3 regions of the Methylobacterium sp. Leaf469 genome follow, and region 2 is predicted to be linked to each of the others. Evidence: predicted binding sites of a transcription regulator. Region 2 holds the regulator's gene; each other region holds the start of a gene.

Region 1 (7,611 bases), on a different contig from region 2:
AACCGGCGGCCTTCTGCACCAGTGCGACGCCAGCGGCGGCGGTGGTGTTGGAGCCGTTGGAATCGAGCATCACCGAGACGCGGAACGGGCCGAAGAAGCGCTTCTTGACCGCGTTCAGCACCGCCTCGCCGGCCGCCATGCTGCCGCCGCCGACGAAGATCGCCGTGGACTTCTTCTCGGAGCCGCCGCGGGTATAGATCGTGCCGTCGACCAGGGCGCCGACGTTCTCGGGCGTCACGTTGCCGTAGCCGGTGATGTGATCGGCGCCGCCATCGTAGCCGACGACCACGTCGAACACGCTCGGCACGGCATCGGTGTCGAATTGGAACAGCAGTTTTTTCATTTTTGTCGATCCCTATGCTTGTCCGCGCTCGGGCGCGGTTGGCGTTTGATTCTGAATTCTCGTCTCGTCACCGGAGGGCACGCCGGGCTCCCTCTCCAAGAAGGAGAGAGAGCCCGCGCCCATCCATCGGCAAGGCCGGCGACCTAGACCACGTTCTGCGGCTTGCCGGCGACGAAGGCCTCGACGTTGTCGACGAGCTGGTCGGCCAGAATCTGCATGGCCTCCTTGCTCGCCCACGCCACGTGCGGGGTCACGATGAGGTTCGGAAGGTCGAGCTCGCACAGGATGTTGCCGTTCTTGGGCGGCTCGGTCATCACCACGTCGAAGCCCGCGCCTCCGATGGTGCCGTTCTGAAGGGCCTCGGCCAGGGCCTCCTCGTCGACGAGGCCGCCGCGCGCGGTGTTGATAATGAGCGCGTGCTTCTTCATCTTTGCGAGCTGTTCGCGGCCGATCATGTTGCGGGTCTCGGGCGTCAGCGGCGCGTGCAGCGTGATGACGTCGGACTGGGTGAGGATGGTCTCGAAATCGACCAGCCCCTCCTGGGGGAACACGTCGTAGGCGATGACCTTCATGCCGAGCGCTTCCGCCCGCTTGGCGATGGACTTGCCCAGCGCCCCGTAGCCGACGATGCCGAGCGTCGACCCGGCGATGTCGTGGATCGGATAGTCGAAGTAGCAGAACTGGGTGGATTTGGCCCAGTCGCCCCGGCGAACGGAATTGGCATAGGGCACGATGGCCCGGCGCAGGGCGAAGATCAGGCCGATCACGTGCTCGGGCACGGTGTTGAAGGCGTAGTTGCGGATGTTGACGACGGTGATGCCGCGTTCCTTGGCGACCGCCTTGTCGACCACGTCGGTGCCGGTGGCGGCGACGGCGATGAGCTTCAGGTCGGGCAGCTGCTTCAACACGTCGGCGCGCATCGGCACCTTGTTGATGAGGGCGATCTCGGCCCCCTTCAGGCGCTCGACGATCTCCTCGGGCGTCCAGGTCGACTCGTACTCGACGTAATCGTGCGGAAAATTGAATTCCCGAACCTTGGCGTCGAGGGACTCGCGGTCGAGGAACACGATCTTCTTCGTCATGGAAGCCCTCAGGTCGCTCCGGCCGAACCGCCGGCAGCAGCGTGGTCGATGGGGTCGCCGGGGCGAAGGATCGCCCCGGCGATTGTCGGATCAGGCCTTGGCCAGGGGGTTCTCGCGCAGGTAGCTCGACGCGGCGGCGACACCGGAACCGGGCGTGACCTTCACGCCGTGGTCGAGCATGGCCATCTCGGCACCCGCGATGGCGCCGAGCAGCGACAGCTCGTTGAGGTCGCCGACGTGACCGATGCGGAACACCTTGCCGGCGAGCTTGTTCAGGCCGGCGCCGAGCGCGAGGTTGTAGCGGACATAGGCGTGCTTGATGATCGCCGCGCCGTCGATCCCCTCGGGCACCACGATGGTGGTGACCGTGTCGGAGTTCCACTTGGGCTCCTTGGCGCAGGTCTTCAGGCCCCAGGCCGCGACGGCCTGGCGGGTCGCCTCGCCGAGCACGTGATGACGGTGGTAGACGTTCTCGAGGCCTTCCTCGTTGAGGCAGGCCAGGGCCTCGCGCAGGCCGTAGAGCAGCGGCAGCGACGGGGTGTAGGGGAAGTAGCCGGCCGGGTTCTGCTTCTGGTGGTCGGCCCAGTCGAAGTAGACGTGGGCGAGGCGGTCGTTCTTGCCGGCCGAGGCTTCGGCCGCCTTGAGGGCCTTCTCGCTGACGCAGATCACGCCGAGGCCGGCGGGCAGCATCAGGCCCTTCTGGGAGCCGGCGATGGCGCAGTCGACGCCCCACTCGTCCATCTTGTAGGGGAGCGAGCCGACCGACGACACGCCGTCGACGAACAGCAGGGCCGGGTGGCCGGCCGCGTCGATGGCCTTGCGCACGGCGCCGATATCCGAGGTCACGCCCGTGGCGGTCTCGTTATGGACGACCATGACGGCCTTGATCTCGTGGTTCTTGTCGGCGCGCAGGGCCTCGCCGATCTTCTCCGGGTCCGCACCCGTGCCCCACTCCTCGTCCTGCACGATGACGTCGAGGCCGAGGCGCTCGGCCATGTCGACCCAGAGCAGGCTGAACTGGCCGAAGCGCGCGGTCAGCACCTTGTCGCCGCGCGACAGGGTGTTGGTGAGCGCCGATTCCCAGATGCCGGTGCCGGAGGCCGGGAACAGGAAGATGGTGCCCTTGGTCGAGCCGAACACCGCCTTGGTGTCCTCGAACAGGGGCTTGGTCAGGGCGGGGAAGTCCACCGAGCGATGGTCCTCGGACTGCACCACCATCGACCGCAGGACGCGATCGGGGATGTTCGTCGGGCCAGGAACGAAGAGGTGGTTGCGACCCGGCCGTTTCGTTGCTGCCATGATGATGTCTCCGGTTCTCAAAGAAGTGCGCGCGATCCGTGCGACACACCTGGTTCAGTGACGGAAGATCTGCCCGTTTGGGCCGCCCTTCCGGGTGGATCGATGACGAGAGGCCGGCCCGGTTCAGGCAGCCGTCTCGGGTGGGCAGGCTCCTACGCGCTCGCGGACCCGCCGGAAACCCGGTCGGGCCCACTTACCCTCAGGCGATACTTGCCCTCAGGTAATGCTTACCCTCAGGCAGCCGACCCCGGAGGAGCCGGCCTCATGACGGAGACCCCGATCCCGTCGGGAGCGAGGCACCGTGCTGTCGATGGGCTGCGGGCGCTCGAGACCTGCGCCGCGATGCGCGGACGCATCGAAACGCGCGGACAGCCGTGAAACGGGTCCGACGATCTCAAGCCGTTCTCCAGGCCGGGGCGCGCTCGCGAAACCGCGCTTCCCCAGGCCGTGCAGGCGCCATCCTGCCCCGTATGTCGCTGCCCTTCTTCACCTCTCGGGGCTCCGGACACACGATGTCTCGCGCGGTCCGGTGGGGCATCTTGCGGCGACTATGCCTGCCTTCACGCAGGAAGGAAAACCCGAAAAACTTCGCGAAACGTCAAATAATTTTATAGTCCAGAAAGGCTTGCGATGCGGTGCCGCACGGCAGGGCGCCCCTCCCCCGGGGCCGGCCGGCGTCATCAAAGTGATACGGGAATCCGGTTTGGCTCGGTCCGATGCAGAGCTGCTCGGAGACCACCATGGGCGAAGATCCGGAGACGACCATCCGCGTCCGAACCCTGTTCCTGTCGGACATGCACCTCGGCACCAAGGGTTGCCAGGCGGCCCTGCTGCTCGAGTTCCTGCGCGACTACGATGCCGACGAGATCTACCTCGTCGGCGATATCGTCGACGGCTGGCAGCTCAAGTCCGGCTGGTACTGGCCCCAGAGCCACAACGACGTGGTTCAGAAGCTCCTGCGCAAGGTCCGCAAGGGCTCGAACCTCATCTACGTTCCGGGCAACCACGATGAATTCCTGCGCGACTACATCGGCATGACCTTCGGGGGCATCGAGGTCGCCGACCAGCGCCTCCACGTGGCGGCGGACGGCAAGCGCTACCTCGTGATCCACGGCGACCAGTTCGACATGGTGGTGCGCCACGCCCGGTGGCTGGCGTATCTCGGCGATGGTGCCTACACGGCGGCGCTGTTCGTCAACACCCACCTCAACACCCTGCGCCGCCGCCTCGGGCTGGCCTACTGGTCGCTCTCGGCCTGGGCCAAGCTGCGGGTGAAGAATGCCGTCAACTTCATCGGCAAGTTCGAGGAGTTGCTCAGCGCCGAGGCCCGGCGCATCGGCGCCGACGGGGTGATCTGCGGTCACATCCACCACGCCGCCAACCGCACCATCGGCGGGCTCACCTACCTCAACACCGGGGATTGGGTGGAATCCTGCACCGCCATCGTCGAGCATTACGACGGCACCATGGAGGTGCTGCACTATCCGAGCCTGGTGCGGGCCCGGGAGGCCCGTGACGCCGAGTTCGCCGGGCCGCGGCCCGACGGCGCCCGGGCCGTCGCGTGAGGCTCCTCATCGCAACGGATGCCTGGCACCCGCAGGTCAACGGCGTCGTGCGCTCCCTCGAGCACATGGCGGCGGCGGGCGCGGGCCTCGGCATCGACACGGTGTTTCTCACCCACGCGGATTTCGTCTCCGTGCCCCTGCCGGGCTACCCGGAGATCCGCCTGTCCTGCGCCACCCGCGCGGCGGTGGCGCGCCGCTGGGACGGTCTGCGGCCGACCCATGTCCATATCGCCACGGAGGGCACCGTCGGCTACGCCACCCGGCGCTACTGCCTCGGCCATCGCCGTCCGTTCACCACGAGCTACCACACCCGGTTTCCCGAATACCTCGCGGCCCGCGCCCCCGTGCCGGAATCGTGGAGCTACGCCTGGCTGCGCCGGTTCCACGGCGCCGCCAGCGGCACCATGGTGAGCACACCCTCCCTCGAACGCGATCTCGCCGCCCGCGGCTTCACCAACCTCATGCGCTGGACCCGGGGCGTCGACACCGACCTGTTCCGGCCCGACGCAGGGGCGCCCGATCCCCTCGCGGGCCTGCCCCGGCCGATCTTCCTGTTCGTCGGGCGCCTCGCGGTGGAGAAGAACATCGCCGCCTTCCTGTCCCTCGACCTGCCCGGCTCGAAGGTGGTGGTGGGCGACGGACCGGACCGGGCGCGCCTCGCCGCGCTCGCCCCCGACGCGCACTTCCTCGGCACCCGCACGGGCGCGGCCCTGGCGGCGGTCTACGCCGCCGCCGACGTGTTCGTGTTCCCGAGTCTCACCGACACCTTCGGCATCGTGCTCCTGGAAGCCCTGGCCTGCGGCGTGCCCGTCGCGGCCTACCCGGTCACCGGCCCCCTCGACGTCATTGGGGGTACGGATGCGGGCGTCCTCGACCCCGACCTGCGCAAGGCGGCGCTTGCCGCCCTGACCATCCCGCGCGACCGATGCCGGGCGCAGGCCCTGCGCTACACCTGGGCCGAGAGCGCACGGCAATTCTACGCCAACATCGCCGCCGCCCACGGCACGGCAGGCCCGCAGGCGCGCCACGGCACACCGAGCAGGACCATCGGTTTGGGCACAGGAACCGACGCACCGGCGTGGTGACTCGGGCGGGCCGGACTGGCAGGGTCCCGCCCCATTCCCGACACCGTGTTCACCCCGATGCTCCCCTTCGACGCTGCCCTCGCGAAAGACTATCCGGCGGTGATCGGCTGCGACGAGGTCGGACGCGGCGCCCTGTGCGGACCCGTGGTCGTGGCGGCGGTGTGGTTCGACCCGCACGCGTTCCCGGGCGAGATCCTGGCGGCGCTGGACGATTCGAAGCGCCTGAAGCGGGCCGAACGCGAGCGCCTCACCCCCCTGATCCGTGCCCATGCGCGCGTGGCCCTGGCCGCCGGGTCGCGGGCGCTCGTCGACCGCATCAACGTGCGGGGCGCCACCCTCGATGCCATGGCGCGGGCGGTCCATCGCCTCGGACTCGACGCCCCGGTGCTGGTCGACGGCCGCGACGCGATCCCGGACGTCGAACGATGCCGTCCGGTGGTCGGCGGGGACCGCCTCGTGCCGCAGATCGCCGCCGCCTCCATCGTGGCGAAGACCGTACGGGATGCGGCCATGCGCGCCCTCGCCCGGCGCCACCCCGCCTATGGCTGGGACAGCAATGTCGGCTACGGCACCAAGGTGCACCTCGCCGGCCTCGCGACACTGGGCCGCTCGGCCCATCACCGCTGCAGCTTCACCAGAGCCTACGGACCCGAGACCGATTTCAGAACAGCGACAGCTGCGCCGTCGGCCGGACAAACAGATCGGTCCTGAGCTTCAGACGTTCTTCCGGGTAGCCGAGGCGGCGGCGGGCGAGGCGCATGCGGCGCACGATGAGGTCAGCATAGGCACCGGCTCCGACCATGCGCCGGCCATACGTGGCGTCGTAGGCGCGCCCGCCCCGCGCCTGGCGCACCAGGGACATCACGTGGGCGCGCCGCCCCGGATAGTGTTCGGCGAACCAGTCGTCCACGAGGGCGTCGAGTTCCAGCGGCAGGCGCAGCAGCACGTGGTTCGCCTCCCGCGCGCCGCGTTCGCGGGCCGCCGTCAGGATCGCCTCGATCTCGTGGTCGTTGAGCGAGGGAATCACCGGGGCGGCGATGACCATGACGGGAATTCCCGCGGCACTCAGGCGCTCGATGGCCTCCAGGCGCTTCTTCGGGTGCGGCGCGCGCGGCTCCAGCCGGCGGGCGAGGTCGGGATCGAGGGTGGTGACCGAGACGGCCACCTTCACGAGATCGTCGCGGGCGAGATCAGCGAGGAGGTCCAGGTCGCGTACCACGAGGTTCGACTTGGTGACGATCCCGACGGGATGCCGGAACCGGGCGAGGACTTCGAGGATACCCCGGGTGAGGCGGTACTCGCGCTCGATGGGCTGGTACGGGTCCGTCGCCGTGCCGAGGGCGATGGTGGCGGGCCGGTAGCCCGGCGCCGACAATTCGGAGGTCAGGAGCTTCACCGCATCCGGCTTGTGGAACAGCCGCGTCTCGAAATCGAGCCCGGGCGAGAGACCGACATAGGCGTGGTTGGGCCGGGCGAAGCAGTAGACGCAGCCATGCTCGCAGCCGCGATAGGGGTTGATCGAGCGATCGAACGAGATGTCCGGCGAGGTGTTGCGGGTGATGAGGCTGCGGGCGCGCTCGGCCGTCACCACCGTGCGCAGGGGCGCCGGGGCGTCGGCCTCCCATCCATCGTCGAAGATATCGCGGCTGATAGTCTCGAATCGTCCGGTGGGATTGGCCGTCGCGCCGCGTCCACGCCGGGCGTCGCTCGGCCGCGTCGTCGTGGCGAGGCGCCGCGCGCCCTCCCCTGTGTCCGCGTCCGGCGACTCCGTCTCCATGCCGATCCTTCATCACCCGCCGCCGAATCGAACATATCATGAACATCATCGCGAGATGTTGCACATATTGCGGGCAAAGCGGCTTCTGGGTCGGGCCCTGCGCAGTCCGGGCAGGAAACCGGGCCGGTGACCGGCTTCAGTCCGGGGAAAAATGCGGTATGCGCGGGCATGATCTCCGCTCTGATCCATGTGGCGCGGCCGACCGATCTTGATGCGGTCGATCGGCTCGCCGACACCCTCGGCGCCCTCGTGGCCGGCGTCGCCGCCGGGCTCGTCGGCGATGCGGTCATCGTCGCGCCCAGCCACAGCACGGCGATCGACACCGTGGCGGAGGCCACCGGCGCCAAGCTCGTCCTGCGCCCGCGCGGCGGCTCGGCGTGGTCGGCCGGGGCCAAGGCGGCCCGGCGCGAATGGGTGCTCTGTTTGGAGGCCGGGGACGTGCCCGCCGAGGGCTGGATCC
Region 2 (7,611 bases):
ACGCCAAGCAGAACAAGCTCAGCCACACCCTGCTCCAGAACAAGGCCGGCAAGTTCCCGCAGCCCGACGACAAGGCGTTCCAGGCCGCAGCCGCCAGCGCCGACTGGAAGTCCGCCCCCGGTTTCGGCATCTCGCTGACCGACCAGGCCGGCGAGGACGCCTGGCCGATCACCGCCGCGACCTTCATCCTCGTCTACCGCGAGCCGGCCGACGCGGCCAAGACCGCCGACGTGCTCAAGTTCTTCGACTGGGCCTATAAGAACGGCGACAAGCTCGCCGTTGACCTCGACTACGTGCCGCTGCCCGACAACGTCGTCGGCCTGATCCACGAGGCCTGGAAGACCATCAAGACCAAGGATGGCAAGCCCGTCTACAACAACTGAGCCCTCCTCCACGGAGGACAGGTGATCCATCGACGGGCCCGGTGCATGCGCCGGGCCCGTCTCATGGGCGAAAGTGGGCCCGGCGACGGTGGGCTCGCGTCGGGGCACGCCGCGCTGTAGACGCCGCAGAGAGAAGAGACGATTTCGGATGGGCGCCTTGACTGAACAGATCTCCCTGACGCGGACCGCCGCTCCGACCCGGCGCAAGCCCGGCGGCCTCGGCGACACCCTGTTTCGGACCGCCTCCTACGCCTCGGCGATCCTCGTCCTCCTCGTTCTCTTCGGCATCCTCGCCTCCATCGCGTATGGCGGCTGGCCGGCCTTCGCCGAGTTCGGCCCCGGCTTCATCACCTCGAGCGCCTGGAACATCGGCCAGGAGCAATACGGTGCCTTCGTCGCCATCGTGGGCACCCTGGCCTCGGCGATCCTCGCTCTCCTCATCGGCGTGCCGCTGTCCCTCGGCATCGCCATCTACCTGACGCAGCTCTGCCCCGGCTGGGCGCGCAAGCCCGTGGCGATGACCATCGAGCTCCTCGCCTCGGTGCCGAGCATCATCTACGGCATGTGGGGCCTGTTCATCTTCGCGCCCCTGTTCGCCCGCTTCGTGCAGATGCCGGTGTCGAACCTCGTGGAGGGGATGCCCATCGTCGGCACCCTGTTCTACGCCCGCGTGCCCTCGGGCGTCGGCATCCTCACCGCCGGCATCATCCTCGCCATCATGATCGTGCCGTTCGTGGCCTCGATCACCCGCGACATGCTCGACCAGATCCCGACGGTGCTGCGCGAGAGCGCCTACGGCATCGGCTGCACCACCTGGGAGGTGGTGCGGCACGTCCTCGTGCCCCAGGCCTCGGTCTCGATCATCGGCGCGATCATGCTCGGCCTCGGCCGCGCCCTCGGCGAGACCATGGCGGTGACCTTCGTCATCGGCAACGCCAACCGCCTCTCGGCCTCGGTGTTCGATCCGGGCTCCACCATCGCGTCCCGCATCGCCAACGAGTTCAACGAGGCTGACGGCCTGCAGCTGAACTCCCTGATGGCGCTCGGCTGCATCCTGTTCGTCATCACCTTCCTCGTCCTGATCGTCGCCCGCCTGCTCGTCCGGCGCGTGAAGGTCGCTTGAGTCCGGCCGGAGACACCACCATGGACGCGCTCAACACCGTCACCGCCGCGCCGCCCCTCCAGGCGAGCCGGGTCCGCTCGGGACGCCGGGTCGCCGACAAGCTGCTCATCGGCGCCAGCACGGTCGCGACCCTCATCGGCATCCTCGTGCTCGGCTCGATCCTGGCCATGCTGATCATCGAGGGCGTGAAGGGGTTCTCGCCGCTCCTCTTCACCGAGCCGACGCCCGGGCCCGGCTCCGAGGGCGGCGGCATCGCCAACGCGATCCTCGGCAGTCTGGTGATGACCTTCCTGGGCATCCTGGTCGCGACGCCGGTGGGCGTCATGGCCGGCACCTTCCTCGCGGAGTACGGCCGCAACTCGAAGCTCGCCGACCTCATCCGCTTCCTCAACGACATCCTGCTCTCGGCACCCTCCATCCTCATCGGCCTGTTCGTCTACACCCTGATGGTGCGGCCCATGGGGAGCTACTCGGGCTGGGCCGGCGCCGTGGCGCTCGCCATCATCGCCACCCCGGTCATCGTCCGCACCACCGAGGACATGCTGCGCCTCGTGCCCTCGACCCTGCGCGAGGCCGGCGCGGCGCTCGGGGCCCCGCCCTCCAAGGTGATCACCGCCATCACGTGGCGCGGGGCCTCCGCCGGCATCGTCACCGGCATCATCCTGGCGCTCGCCCGCATCGCCGGCGAGACCGCGCCGCTCCTGTTCACGGCGCTCAACAACAACAGCTGGTTCTCACCCAACCTCATGGGCGGCGTGCCGAACCTGCCGGTGATGATCTACCAGTTCGCCCTCTCGCCCTACGGCAACTGGCAGCAGCTCGCCTGGGCCGGCGCCCTCCTGATCACCGTCACGATCCTCGCCCTCTCGATCGTGGCCCGCTTCGTCATCAAGAGCGAGCGCGCGCGCTGATCCGCGCCCCGTTCGCCCCGCCCCCGTTCGACCTGAAGGACCCGCAACCGATGAACGCCGCCAACGGGATCACCTCCGCGCAGCTCACCGGCCGCCACAAGGCGGACGAGAGTTCCCCCGTCCGCATCGCCGTGAAGGATCTGAACTTCTACTACGGCACCTTCCACGGCCTGAAATCCGTGAACCTCAACTTCCACGACCGGCAGGTCACCGCACTCATCGGTCCGTCGGGCTGCGGGAAATCGACCCTGCTGCGCACCTTCAACCGCATCTACAGCCTCTACCCCGACCAGCGCGCCGAAGGGGAGATCCTGCTCGACGGCCAGAACGTCCTCGACGCCAGGGTCGACCTGAACGAGCTGCGCTCGCGCATCGGCATGGTGTTCCAGAAGCCGACGCCGTTCCCGATGTCGATCTACGACAACGTCGCCTTCGGCCTGCGCCTCTACGAGAAGCTGCCGAAAGCCGATCTCGACGTGCGCGTGGAGGAGTCCCTGCGCAAGGCCGCCCTGTGGGACGAGGTGAAGGACAAGCTCAAGCAGTCCGGCATGGGCCTCTCGGGCGGCCAGCAGCAGCGCCTGTGCATCGCCCGCACGGTGGCGCAGCGCCCCGAGGTGATCCTGTTCGACGAGCCGACCTCGGCCCTCGACCCGATCTCGACGGGCCGCATCGAAGAGCTCATCGAGCAGCTGCGGTCCGAATTCACCATCGTCATCGTCACGCACAACATGCAGCAGGCGGCGCGCATCTCGCAGTTCACGGCGTTCATGTATCTCGGCGAACTCGTCGAGTTCGGTCCGACCACGCGGATCTTCATGAACCCCGAGAAGCGCCAGACCCAGGACTACATCACCGGCCGCTTCGGCTGATTTCTTGGGAGAGGGGGCGGCTCCTCCGCCGCAGCCCGCCCCACCCCGCCCTGTGGCAGGTTTCCCCGAACGAGACCTGACCGAGGAGTGCGACATGCCCGACCACATCGTCAGTTCCTACGACACCGACCTCGAAGACCTGCGGCGGTCCATCTCCGAGATGGGCGGCATCGCCGAGAAGATGATGACGGAGGCGAGCGACGCCCTCGTGCGCCGCGACGTGCCCCTGGCCCAGGCGGTCATCGCCGCCGATCACCGCCTCGACACCCTGCAGCGCGAGATCGAGGAGCGCTCGATCCTGCTCATCGCCCGGCGCCAGCCCATGGCCATCGACCTGCGCGAGACCGTGTCGGCGATCCGGGTCTCGAACGACCTCGAGCGCATCGGCGATCTCGCCAAGAACGTCGCCAAGCGCGTGGTGGCGATCGCGGACCAGATCCAGCCGCAGAAGATCGTCATCGGCGTCCAGCACATGAGCGACTTGGTGCAGGAGCAGCTCAAGGACGTCCTCGACGCCTATGCCAGCCGCGACACCAAGGCGGCCCTCGACGTGTGGGAGCGCGACGACGCCATCGACGCCCTGTACAACTCGCTGTTTCGCGAGCTCCTGACCTACATGATGGAGGATCCGCGCAACATCTCGTTCTGTACGCACCTGCTGTTCGTCGCCAAGAACATCGAGCGTATCGGCGACCACACCACCAACATCGCCGAGACGATTCACTACCTCGTCACCGGCGCCAACAGCCTGGCGGAGAGCGATCGTCCCAAGAACGACGCCTCGAACTACGCCACGGTGGACATGCCGCCCCTCGGCCTGACCACGGGGGCCTGAGGGGAGCCCTCGTCGAGGGCGCGAAAGACCAAGGGTTCGAGCCCTGCCCGCCCCGCCATGGGTCGGGCAGGGTTCCGGGCCGCATGAGCGGGCGGTTGTGATGAGTACGCGGATCCTCATCGTCGAGGACGAGGAGGCCCTGACCCTCCTGTTGCGCTATAATCTTGAGGCCGAAGGGTTCGAGGTCGATTCCGCCGCGCGCGGCGACGAGGCCGACCTGCGGATGCAGGAGCAGGTGCCCGACCTCGTGCTGCTCGACTGGATGCTGCCCGGCCTGTCGGGGATCGAGCTGTGCCGCCGGATCCGGGCGCGCCGGGAGACCGAGCGCCTGCCGGTGATCATGCTGACGGCCCGGGGCGAGGAGGGCGACCGCATCCGTGGCCTCGGCACCGGGGCCGACGACTATATCGTCAAGCCGTTCTCCGTGCCGGAACTGCTCGCCCGCGTGCGCGCGCTCCTGCGCCGGGCCAAGCCGGCCCACGTGGCCAACCTGCTGGTGGCCGGCGACATCGAGCTCGACCGTCTCAGCCACCGCATCCGCCGCGAGGGCCGCGAGATCCATCTCGGTCCGACGGAGTTCAAGCTCCTCGAATTCCTCATGCGCAGTCCCGGGCGCGTGTTCTCGCGCGAGCAGCTGCTCGACGGCGTCTGGGGGCACGACGTCTACATTGACGAGCGTACCGTGGACGTGCACGTCGGGCGTTTGCGCAAGGCCCTGAACCGGCCCCGGCAGAGCGACCCGATCCGCACGGTCCGGGGCTCGGGCTACTCGTTCGACGAGATGTTCGCCGGCACCGAGTGACGCGCCGGCCGCAAGCGCGGAGCGTGACCCGCTCGGATTCCCGGCGGCACGACGATCGCGATCGCCTCAGCGAAATCCGCCGACCCTGCGGTCGCGCTTGCGCTCGGCCGCCGGCTGGTAGGCGATCTGGGCGTGGTGGGTGCAGTAGGGCAGGCCGGTGATGGCGCGGTCGCCGCAATAGTGGAAATCGGGCGACGTCGGGTCCCCGAGGGGCCAGCGACACATGGATTCGCGCAGATCCATGATCGTGACCCTGCGCGAGGCCGCCAAGCCCACGGCCTCGATCCGGGCCACGGGCACCGGCGCGGCGCGCGTATCCGCGGGAGCGGGCTGCATCGCGACGACGGATCCGGCCTCGACCGCCGCGGTTCCGGACGGTTCGCTGTCCCGGCCCACGGTCCCGAGCATGGGGGCATCGATCCCGAGCCCTTGGATTTCGGTGTCCCGATGCCCGGTCTCGTGGTCCGCGGATTCCGGTTGTCCGGGCTCCTGGCCCGCGCCCTCGCGGGCCGGCTTCTTGCGGGGGAGGGTGTCGGGCCCTTTCGCCACGCGGCCGGACAGGCCGAGACGATGGACCTTGCCGATGACGGCGTTGCGGGTCACGCCACCGAGTTGCGTGGCGACCTGGCTCGCGCTCAGGCCGTCCTGCCACAGGCGACGCAGGAGATCGACGCGCTCGTCCGACCAGATCGGAACCGTTTCGGTCATCGCCCCCTCCGACATCGTGCACCGATCACCGCATGTATCACGGGCGCGAAGGACCGGCGGCGGAGCTCCGCAGCGTAAGGTCCCGGGACCGGACAGGTGACGTTCGCCTCGGGCTCTCTTCGGCGACGGTCGAACCGTACAGGAGCGCCCGAGTCCGAGGCAAGAGCGGCCTTGACCGCGTCCGGGCGGGCGACGGGGTTTTCACCGTCAAAGCCAAGTTTGCAAAGCCAAGCTTGCAAACCCAGGTTTGCAAGGACGAGTTCGCAAAGCCGTGCCCGGCTCTCTCCGCCGCGAGGGACTCGCATTGCCGGTGGGTGATGGGCGGCCTATCTGACGGGCAGTCCATGCGTGCCGAACGGTGCGCCGGTCCGACCCCGCCAACCCCCCGGCAGGAGACTTCATGCGTCTGTCCCGCGCCACGGCCTGCCTCATCCTGTCCGCCAGCGGGGCGTCGGCCGCCGAGCCCGTGCCCCTCGCCAGCCACCGCGCGGTCTACGACCTGTCGCTCGCCCAGAGCGGCGGCACCCGGGCGGTGGAGAGCGCGCGCGGGCGCATCGTCATCGATTTCTCGGGCGACGCCTGCAAGGGCTACACGATGCAGACCCGGCAGGTGACGGTGCTGGAAAGCGGCGAGACCGGCAGCCGCACCTCGGACCTGCGCAACACCACCTTCGAGAGCGCCGACGGGCGCAGCTACCGCTTCAAGGTCAGCACTTTGCTCAACGGCACGCCCGGCCAATCCGTGGACGGCACCGCCGAGACGGTGGCCGATGCCCTCAAGGTTCGCCTGAAGGAGCCCAAGCGCGACGGGTTCCAGGCGAGCGGAGAGGTGCTGTTCCCGACGGTCCACATGCGCCGCCTCATCGCGGCGGCGCGCGAGGGCCGGACGACCCTCTCGGTGAAGGTCTACGACGGCACCGACGACGGCCGGAAGGTCTACGACACCCTGGCGGTGATCGGACGCCCGGCCACGACCGCTTCCGTCAAGGAAGGGGCGCCTCAGGAGGGAGCCGCGGGCGAGGGCGCCGCGATGCCGAAAGCCGACCGCGACAAGCCCCTGCGCGAGGGGGAGATGGCGGGCATGACCCACTGGCCGGTGACCCTGAGCTACTTCACCGCCGGCGAAGGCGAGCGTACGCCGATCTACGTGCTGACCTTCGACCTCTACGAGAACGGCGTCAGCGGCAACCTTCGCCTCGATTACGGGGAATTCGCCGTGGCGGGCAATCTCAGCCGCCTCGACAAGCTCCCGGCCGCCACCGACTGCAAGTCCTAGAGCGCTCTCCGCCGAAGTGGATGCCGGTTCGGCGCAAAAGTGCGCGGCAAAGCGAAGGCCTCGCGATGTGGCCCGACCCAACGCGGTCGGGCGCAGCGCGAGGGCATCGGCTCCTGGAGCGGCGTCGATCCGCCGGCAGGGCGGATGATGCGGCGGCGCCCCTCTCACCGCGACGGGAATGGCCCGTCCACCGCTCCGATCGATCGGTCGGGCGGACCTGCCTCGAATGGGCGGACGCGCGGCGCCGTCAGACGTCGTCGCCCCGCGTCCCCTGATCCGAAAATCCGTCGTCGAACTCCATGGGCGAGAGTCGGCGCCAGGCCGCCGCGATCCGCTCGGGCGGCACCGTCAGGGCCTCCGCCACGGCCATCAGGGTGGCTTCGTCGCCCATGACGTGGTCGAGGAGCCCGGCCAGGAACCCGGCATCCTGCGCGCTCGCCCGCAGGGTGTCGGGGGTCACCCCGGTGGCGTTGAGGAAGGGGTAGAGCCGCTCGTCGTCCGTGGCCATCCAGGCGAGGATCGCCAGGGCGAGGCGCTCGGCCGAATCACGGTCATTGGCGGATTTGCGTTTCGTCAACATGTATCCGTTACATCTCATTGCGCGGGCCATGCCTCGAAGAACAATGAGCCGCTCGAACGCCGGGAACAATGGGCCATGACAAAGACGGTGCTCATCGTCGAGGACAACGAGCTGAACATGAAGC
Region 3 (7,611 bases), 150 kb from region 2:
TGAAGCCGGCGCAGGCCCTCCTTGGTGGCGTGGAGGGTGAGGGGCGCGTGGCCGGCGACGAGGGTGGCGAGTTCGGTGGCGCGGACCGCGAGGGCATCTGCATCCGCCACCACCTCGCCGACGAGGCCGATGGCCAGCGCCTCCTCGGCCCCGACGAGGCGGGCGGTGAAGATCATGTCCTTGACCCGGGCCGGGCCGACGAGCCCGGAGAGGCGCTTCAGGTTGGCGAGCGACAGGCAGTTGCCCAGCGTCCGCGCGATGGGAAAGCCGAAGCGCGCGTCGCGGGTGGCGACCCGCAGGTCGCAGGCCGCCGCGATGGCCGCCCCGCCGCCCGTGCAGGCCCCCGCGATGGCCGCGATGACGGGCACCCGCAGGCGCTCGAGGGCACCCATCACCCGATCCATGAACCGCTCGTAGTCCAGGGCGTCCTGGGCCGAGGCGAAGCCGCGGAACTGGGCGATGTCGGTACCGGCCGCGAACGCCTTCTCGCCCGCGCCCGTGATCACCAGCACCCGCACGGACGGGTCGGCCTCGATCCGCGCACAGCGGTCGATGATCCCCTGATACATCGCGAAGGTGAGGGCGTTGCGGGCCTGGGGGCGGTTGAGGACGAGGCGGGCGATGCCGGCCCCGTCCTGCGTGAACAGGAGCTCGTCGGTGTCGCGCGCAGGGCTGGTCATGGCGGGTCCGGGGTCGCGTGGAATTCCAGCCCCGGGTCTGCCCATCCCGGCGGCCCGGATCAACCCGGGGGGCGGCCGTCTCAGAACAGGCTCGGCACGAACATCTCCGGCGGGACCGGCTGGCGGGCGTAGTCGTCGTGGCGCTCGCGCTCGGGCAGCTGGACGGTCGGGTGCGCCACCGCGCCGTAGGGGATCTGCGACAGGAGGTGGGCGATGCAGTTGAGCCGGGCCTTCTTCTTGTCCACGGCCTCGACCACCCACCACGGCGCCTCGGGGATGTGGGTGCGGGCGAGCATCACTTCCTTGGCCTTGGTGTAATCCTCCCACAGGCGGCGCGACTGCACATCCATCGGCGAGAGTTTCCACTGCTTCAGCGGATCGTGGATCCGCATGGTGAAGCGCAGCTCCTGCTCCTCGTCGGTGATCGAGAACCAGTATTTCAGCACGATGATCCCTGAGCGCACCAGCATGCGCTCGAATTCCGGCACGGAGCGGAAGAACTCCTCCACCTCGTCGGGCGTGCAGAAGCCCATCACGCGCTCGACGCCGGCGCGATTGTACCAGGAGCGGTCGAACAGCACGATCTCGCCGCCGGCGGGCAAGTGGGTCACGTAGCGCTGGAAGTACCATTGCGTGCGCTCGCGCTCGCTCGGGGCCGGCAGGGCGGCGACGCGGCAGACGCGGGGGTTGAGACGCTGGGTGATGCGCTTGATCGCCCCGCCCTTGCCGGCGGAATCCCGGCCCTCGAAGATCACGACGACGCGCAGCTTCTGAGCCTGCACCCAATCCTGCAGGCGCACCAGCTCGTGCTGGAGCCGGAACAGCTCGCGGAAATAGCGTCGGCGGTCCATCTGCGGCGCGCGTGGACCGTCCCCGACGGCATCGGCGAGGCGTTCGAGACGCTCCTCCTCCATCTCCATTTCGAGTTCTTCGTCGAAATCGTCGGCGACTTCACGGCGGATCGCCTCGATGTCGAAGGTTCCTGCCCGTTGCCCCTGATCCATTGCCGCCGTCCCGCCCGTCGCTCGAATCCCGATCGCTGGCGTTAGAGCAGGCGCGTGTGACAGTGCTGCTACGGGCGATCGGTGCGCCATCGGTCTATGGGTGATGCCGCCGGCCGCCGGCGCCGAACCCGGCCGTGTCGCCCTCGAAAAGCCGCCGCCCCTCCGCAACTGTCATCGAAGCGTCACGTCCCGTCGCGAACGGTGCGCGCCAAACACCACGGAGCCTTTTCCCGCATGGACTTCTTCCGCCGCTTCACCGTGCTGATGTGCGCGCCGAACTTCGATCCGGACGATCTCGAGGGCGTGCGCGTCCAGCAAATCCTCACCTCCATCGAGAAGCTCGGCTTCGAGGTGGTGCGGGCGCGGCGCGTCGAAGATGCGGCCATCGCGGTCCAGACCGACGCCGCCATCGGCTGCATGGTGGTGGATTGGGGCAAGCGCGGGCTGGACGGCAAGGCGGCGGCGCTCATCAACCTCATGCGGAAACGCGGGCTGGAAATGCCCATCGTGATCATGGTCCGCCGCAAGCGTCTGGAAGACATCCCCGTCGAGGTGCTGGACTTCATCGACGGCTACATCTTCCTTGCCGAAGAAACCCCCGAATACATCGCCCGCGGCCTCGTCAGCCGGGTGAAGCAATACGCCGAGACCCTGAAGACGCCGTTCTTCGGCGCCCTGGTCGACTACGCCGAGCAGGGAAATCAGCTCTGGACCTGTCCCGGCCACAACGGCGGCATCTTCTACAACCGCTCGCCCATCGGCCGCATCTTCGTCGAGCACCTCGGCGAGGCGATCTTTCGCGACGACCTCGACAATTCCGTCCTCGATCTCGGCGACCTCCTCGTCCACGAGGGGCCCGCCCTGAAGGCGCAGAAGGAAGCCGCCGTCATCTTCGGGGCGGAGAAGACCTACTTCGTCCTCAATGGCACCTCGGCCTCGAACAAGATCGTGCTGTCGGCCCTGGTGGCGGAGGGCGACCTCGTGCTGTTCGACCGCAACAACCACAAGGCCGCGCATCACGGCGCCCTGTTCCTCGGCGGCGCCGTACCGGTGTTCCTCGAGACCGATCGCAACTGCTTCGGGTTGATCGGCCCCATGTACGCCGAGGCCCTGGACGAGACGGCGATCCGCGAAAAGATCCGCACCAATCCCCTGGTGAAGGACCCCGACGCGTGGAAGCGCGAGCGCCCGTTCCGCGTGGCGGTGGTCGAGCAATGCACCTACGACGGCACGATCTACAATGCGCAGATGATCCTCGATAAGATCGGGCACCTCTGCGACTACATCCTGTTCGACGAGGCCTGGGCGGGCTTCATGAAGTTCCACCCGCTCTTCGCCGGGCGCTTCGCCATGGGCCTGAAGGGGCTGGACGAGACCTCGCCGGGCATCATCGCCACGCAATCGACCCACAAGCAGCTGGCGAGCTTCTCCCAGGCCTCGCAGATCCACACCAAGGACAGCCACATCCGCGGCCAGACCCGCCGCATCGAGCACCGGCGCTTCAACGAGACCTTCCTCGTCCACGCCTCGACCTCGCCGTTCTATCCCCTGTTCGCCTCCCTCGATGTGGGCGCGCAGATGATGAAGGGCCGCTCCGGCGTCGTCCTCTGGGACGACACCATTCGGCTCGGCATCGAGTGGCGCAAGAAGGTCCGGGCCATCCGCCGCGAGTTCGAGGAGAAGGAGGGCGATCCCCTCCGCCGCTGGTTCTTCGACCCCTTCGTGCCCGACACCGTGAAGGGCCCGGATGGCAAGGTGCCGTGGGAGAGCATCTCCACGGACGAACTCGCCAGCAACGCCAAGTACTGGGAATTGACTCCGGGCGCGGCCTGGCACGGCTTCACGCACGTGGTGCCCGATTATGCCATGACCGACCCGAACAAGCTCACGGTGCTCACCCCGGGCTTCGACCGGCGTACAGGTGAATACGCCGAGCACGGCGTGCCCGCGCCCATCGTCGCTCAGTACCTGCGTGAGAACCGCATCGTGCCGGAGAAGAACGACCTCAACTCGCTGCTCTTCCTGCTGACGCCGGGCGTCGAATCCTCCAAGGCCGGCACGCTGATCTCGGGCCTCGTCGCCTTCAAGCGCCTGCACGACGACAACGTGCCGCTCGAAGAGGCGATGCCCGAGTTCGTCCGGCGCCGGCCCAACCGCTACAAGGGCGTGCGCCTGCGCGATCTCTGCGCCGATTTCCACGCCTTCCACCGTGAGGCCGGCACCAGCGCCCTCCAGCGCAAGCAGTTCGAGCCGGGGCACCTGCCCGAGATGGTGATGACGCCCAAGGAAGCGGTGCAGCAGCTCACCCGCAACAACGTCGATTACGTGCCCATCGCGGAGGCGGAAGGGCGCGTGGCGACGACCTTGCTTCTGGTCTACCCGCCGGGCATCGGCACGGTGCTGCCGGGCGAGCGATTGGACGAGCGGGCGAAACCCATGCTGGACTATTTCAAGATGTTCGAGCGCTCCGCGAACCTGTTCCCCGGGTTCGAGGCCGAGATCCAGGGCGTGTTCCGCAACGTGGATCCGGACGGCACCATCCGGTTCCACACGTATGTCATGCGCGAGACCCGCTGATGCCGGCGCTGGCCGGCGACCCCGACCTCGTCATCCGACCCTCGTCGGATGCCGACGTGGCGGACATGGTGGACATCTACGCCCACCACATCCGGCGCGGGGTCGGCGATGTCGGCGATTTCGAGGAGGATCCGCTCCATCCGGACGACCTCAAGAAGCGCCGCAAGGCCATGCGCAAGAAGCGCCTGCCGCACCTCGTCGCCGACCGCGACGGGGTGGTGGCCGGCTACGCCTACGCGGTGCCGTTCCGCAAGCGGCCGGCCTACCGCTACACCCTCAAGCACTCGATCTACGTCCACCACGAGCACCTGCACGCCGGCATCGGCCGGCGCCTGCTGCCGGCCCTCATCGAGGCCTGCGCGGCCGGCGGCTACCGCCAGATGATCGGCTACATCGACGCGAAGAACGAGGCCTCGTTGCGCCTGCACGAAGCCTGCGGGTTCGTGCGCGTCGGGCTGCTGCCGGCGGTGGGCTACAAGTACGGCCGCTGGAGCGACAGCGTCATGGTACAGTGCGCCCTGGGCTCCGGCGCGACCGACCAGCCCGGCACCTGGACGCGTCCCGTCGAGGCGGTGGTGGCCGGCCACGACTGGATCGGCAAATAGCCGGTCACCGAGGAACCTACTCGGCGTCCCGCCAACCGCTGCCATGCCACAGCCGCACGGTCACGGTGGCGGCGCCGTCCGCGATCACGATGCGGTTGTAGGCGTTGGGTTCGGAGCCGCGCAGGCGGGTCGAGGTGGCCGAACCCGCTTGGACCGCGAGCAGATGCCCGCGTCGGCCCCGCATGACGCCCCGGTCCACCGTGTCGTTCGCAGCACCCGAGGCGTCGGCTTCGGCGAACCGGGCGTAGTGCCGGTGGAGGTGGCCGGCCAGGGTCAGTCCGACGCCCTGGCGCCGGAACGCGGCGAGCGCCAGGTCGGCGCGGCCGACGAGGCGGGCTTCCTCGTCCCAGGGCGGCGGCATGAACGGGTGATGTCCCACCACGATCCGGAACACGTGCGCCGGCATGGCGGCGAGCCGCGCCTCGGCCTGCACGATCTGGCGCCGCCGGATCTTGCCCTGCGACCAGTCGGCCTCGGGCGCCCAGGTCCGCACTGTGTTGAGGCAGACGATGCCGATCTCGTCGTCGAGATGGGTCGGCTCTGTGCTGGGCGCGATGTAGCGGCGGTAGCGCGCGAACGGCCGGAGGAAGCGCTGCACGAGGTGGAACGGCGAGATGTCGTGGTTGCCCGGCACGGCGATCCACGGCGCGTCGAGGCGTGCCAGGAAGGCCCGGGCCGCCGCGTACTCCACCTTGCGCGCACGCATGGTGAAATCCCCCGACGCGATGACGAGGTCGGGACGATCGCGGTTGAGTTCTGTGATGAGCCTCTCGACCACGGCCGGGTTCGTTCGGCCGAAATGCAGGTCCGAGATGTGGGCGAGGCGCCGCAACGCCGGTTTATTGCTGGGCGCGGTTGATGATCGCCTGGAGCGCGCGGGCCACGGGCTCGGTGACGGTCTTGCGGTACTTGCGGTGAACCAGCTGGCCGTTGTGGTAGATGTCGTGCTCCACGTAGAGCTTCTCGCCGTCCCAGCGGACGATGTTGTCCGTCTCGGTGGTCTCCTCGACGCCGAGATCCTCGCGGAAGGTCACGCCACCGGCTTGCGCAAACATGGTCGGTCCTGGGCTCGATACGGCTGGCGTCGCCGCGGTGTCAGTGTAGGCACCCGCCGCGCCCGACGCTACCCGTCCCGCATCCTCAACGCACCGTGACCTGATCCTTGATCCGCTCGTAGGTCGCCCGGCTCAGGACGCGCTTCGACAGGAGCTGATCGACGGACGCGTAGGGCCGCTTCTGCACGATGGAGCGGCCGATCATGCCTCCGCCCTTGAGCCCGTTGAGCTCGGCGACGCTCGCGGTGTTGAGATCGGCGATGGCCATGGCGCGCGGGCCGGCATTGTCGGACGCGCTGGCGACCTCCCCTTCGCCCGCGGCGATCGAGGGCTCGAACGTCAGGGGGGCGGATGGGGCGGATCTGGCGGGCACGGACGGCGTCGGGGGCGTGGGCGTCGGTGCGAGGGAAGGGGGCATCGGAGCGGCGGATGCGACAGGGGCCTGCGGTATCGGCTGGACCGGCGCCGGGGGGGCTGCCGGAACGGGCGCAGGGTCGGCACGGCGCACGGTGCGCGGTGGATCCACCGGCACGGCCGCGGGCCCCGGATCGGGGTCGACGGTCGCGGGCGACCAGTAGCGCTGGACGATTCCAGCCAGCCCGGCCGCCACGATCAGGAGGACCACGACCCGCAGGAAGGCTGAACCGCTGAGCATTCGGTGGCGGCCTCGGATACGAGAAACGATCCCTCGTTTATCATGGGTTACAGGTCGATGCCCCGGCGCGGACGCGACGGGCGGCAATCTCCTGTCGATAAAAGCCCCTTTTGCCACCCGTCCGATCGCACGGGGATCGTCCGATCCCTCAAGGCACCGGCGCCACGGCCTGCGACAGCCCGGCACCGCCGGCCGGGATCGACGCGTGGGCCCGGCCCCGCCATGGTCCGCGCCGATGCCAGCACCCCGTCCCGACCCCGCTCCCTCCACCGCGCCGCCGGACGGTGCCCTCGCCGAGCGCTTCGGCGCCCTGCGCCATCTGCCGGCCCTCGCCCGCCTCGTCTACGCCGCGAGCCCGCGCCTGCTGCCGGCGAGCCTCGCCCTGCGGCTCGCCCGGGCGAGCCTGCCCGTGTCGATGCTCTACGTGGCGAAACTCATCCTCGACGCCATCGTGGCCGAACATGCCCGACCGCACCCGATCGGCCTCGGCATCGACGCCTGGATGGCCGATCCGGCCTTGAGGCACCTCGCCGGACTCGTCGTCCTCGAATTCGGACTGGCGATCCTGTCCGATCTTCTGGGCCGTGCCAGCACCCTCGTCGACGGCCTGGTCGCCGATCGCTACGGCAACGCCGCCAGCCTCCGGCTCATGCGCCACGCCGCCGACCTCGATCTCGCCCAGTTCGAGGATGCGGCCCAGCAGGACCGCCTGGAGCGGGCGCGCCGGCAGGTCACCGGCCGCTCGAACCTGCTGTTCCAGCTCTTCGGCCAGGGCCAGGACCTCATCACCCTCGCGGCCTTCGCCATCGGGTTGGCGGCCTATGCGCCCTGGCTCATCCTCCTCGTGGCCCTGGCCCTGGTGCCGGCCTTCCTCAACGAGACGTACTTCAACCGCCAGGGCTACCGCCTCGCCTGGACACGCACGCCGGAGCGGCGACAGATCGATTACCTGAGGACGCTGGGTGCCAGCGTCGAGTCGGCCAAGGAAGTGAAGCTGTTCGGCCTCAACGGCTACATCGCCGAGCGTTACGGTGC

The links. The regulator PhoB, encoded in region 2, activates phosphate uptake and scavenging genes when phosphate is short. The targets are predictions, from matches to a motif close to TGTCATNNANCTGTCAT.
Positions count from the first base shown of each region.
Region 1: ASG60_RS08215 (UDP-2,3-diacylglucosamine diphosphatase) is a predicted target of PhoB. The motif match lies at 3,400-3,416, and genes of this name have one in related genera.
Region 3: ASG60_RS02465 (Orn/Lys/Arg decarboxylase N-terminal domain-containing protein) is a predicted target of PhoB. The motif match lies at 1,854-1,870, and genes of this name have one in related genera.

Region 1 covers NZ_LMRE01000012.1:75,351-82,961, forward strand. The annotation lists gene ASG60_RS08200 (NADP-dependent methylenetetrahydromethanopterin/methylenetetrahydrofolate dehydrogenase) at 1-343, opposite strand, end outside; gene ASG60_RS08205 (D-2-hydroxyacid dehydrogenase) at 487-1,425, opposite strand; gene ASG60_RS08210 (aminotransferase class V-fold PLP-dependent enzyme) at 1,516-2,724, opposite strand; gene ASG60_RS08215 (UDP-2,3-diacylglucosamine diphosphatase) at 3,465-4,289, shown strand; gene ASG60_RS08220 (glycosyltransferase family 1 protein) at 4,286-5,374, shown strand; gene ASG60_RS08225 (ribonuclease HII) at 5,432-6,085, shown strand; gene ASG60_RS08230 (PA0069 family radical SAM protein) at 6,036-7,151, opposite strand; gene ASG60_RS08235 (hypothetical protein) at 7,320-7,611, shown strand, end outside.
Region 2 covers NZ_LMRE01000001.1:659,611-667,221, reverse strand. The annotation lists gene pstS (phosphate ABC transporter substrate-binding protein PstS) at 1-383, shown strand, start outside; gene pstC (phosphate ABC transporter permease subunit PstC) at 532-1,506, shown strand; gene pstA (phosphate ABC transporter permease PstA) at 1,527-2,417, shown strand; gene pstB (phosphate ABC transporter ATP-binding protein PstB) at 2,468-3,286, shown strand; gene phoU (phosphate signaling complex protein PhoU) at 3,381-4,121, shown strand; gene phoB (phosphate regulon transcriptional regulator PhoB) at 4,222-4,923, shown strand; gene ASG60_RS03160 (GcrA family cell cycle regulator) at 4,990-5,631, opposite strand; gene ASG60_RS03155 (cell envelope integrity EipB family protein) at 6,032-6,907, shown strand; gene ASG60_RS03150 (DUF3572 domain-containing protein) at 7,155-7,487, opposite strand; gene ASG60_RS03145 (response regulator) at 7,563-7,611, shown strand, end outside.
Region 3 covers NZ_LMRE01000001.1:513,096-520,706, reverse strand. The annotation lists gene ASG60_RS02475 (enoyl-CoA hydratase/isomerase family protein) at 1-680, opposite strand, end outside; gene ppk2 (polyphosphate kinase 2) at 761-1,684, opposite strand; gene ASG60_RS02465 (Orn/Lys/Arg decarboxylase N-terminal domain-containing protein) at 1,919-4,261, shown strand; gene ASG60_RS02460 (GNAT family N-acetyltransferase) at 4,261-4,866, shown strand; gene ASG60_RS02455 (metallophosphoesterase) at 4,883-5,698, opposite strand; gene ASG60_RS02450 (hypothetical protein) at 5,706-5,921, opposite strand; gene ASG60_RS02445 (helix-hairpin-helix domain-containing protein) at 6,007-6,576, opposite strand; gene ASG60_RS02440 (ABC transporter ATP-binding protein) at 6,812-7,611, shown strand, end outside.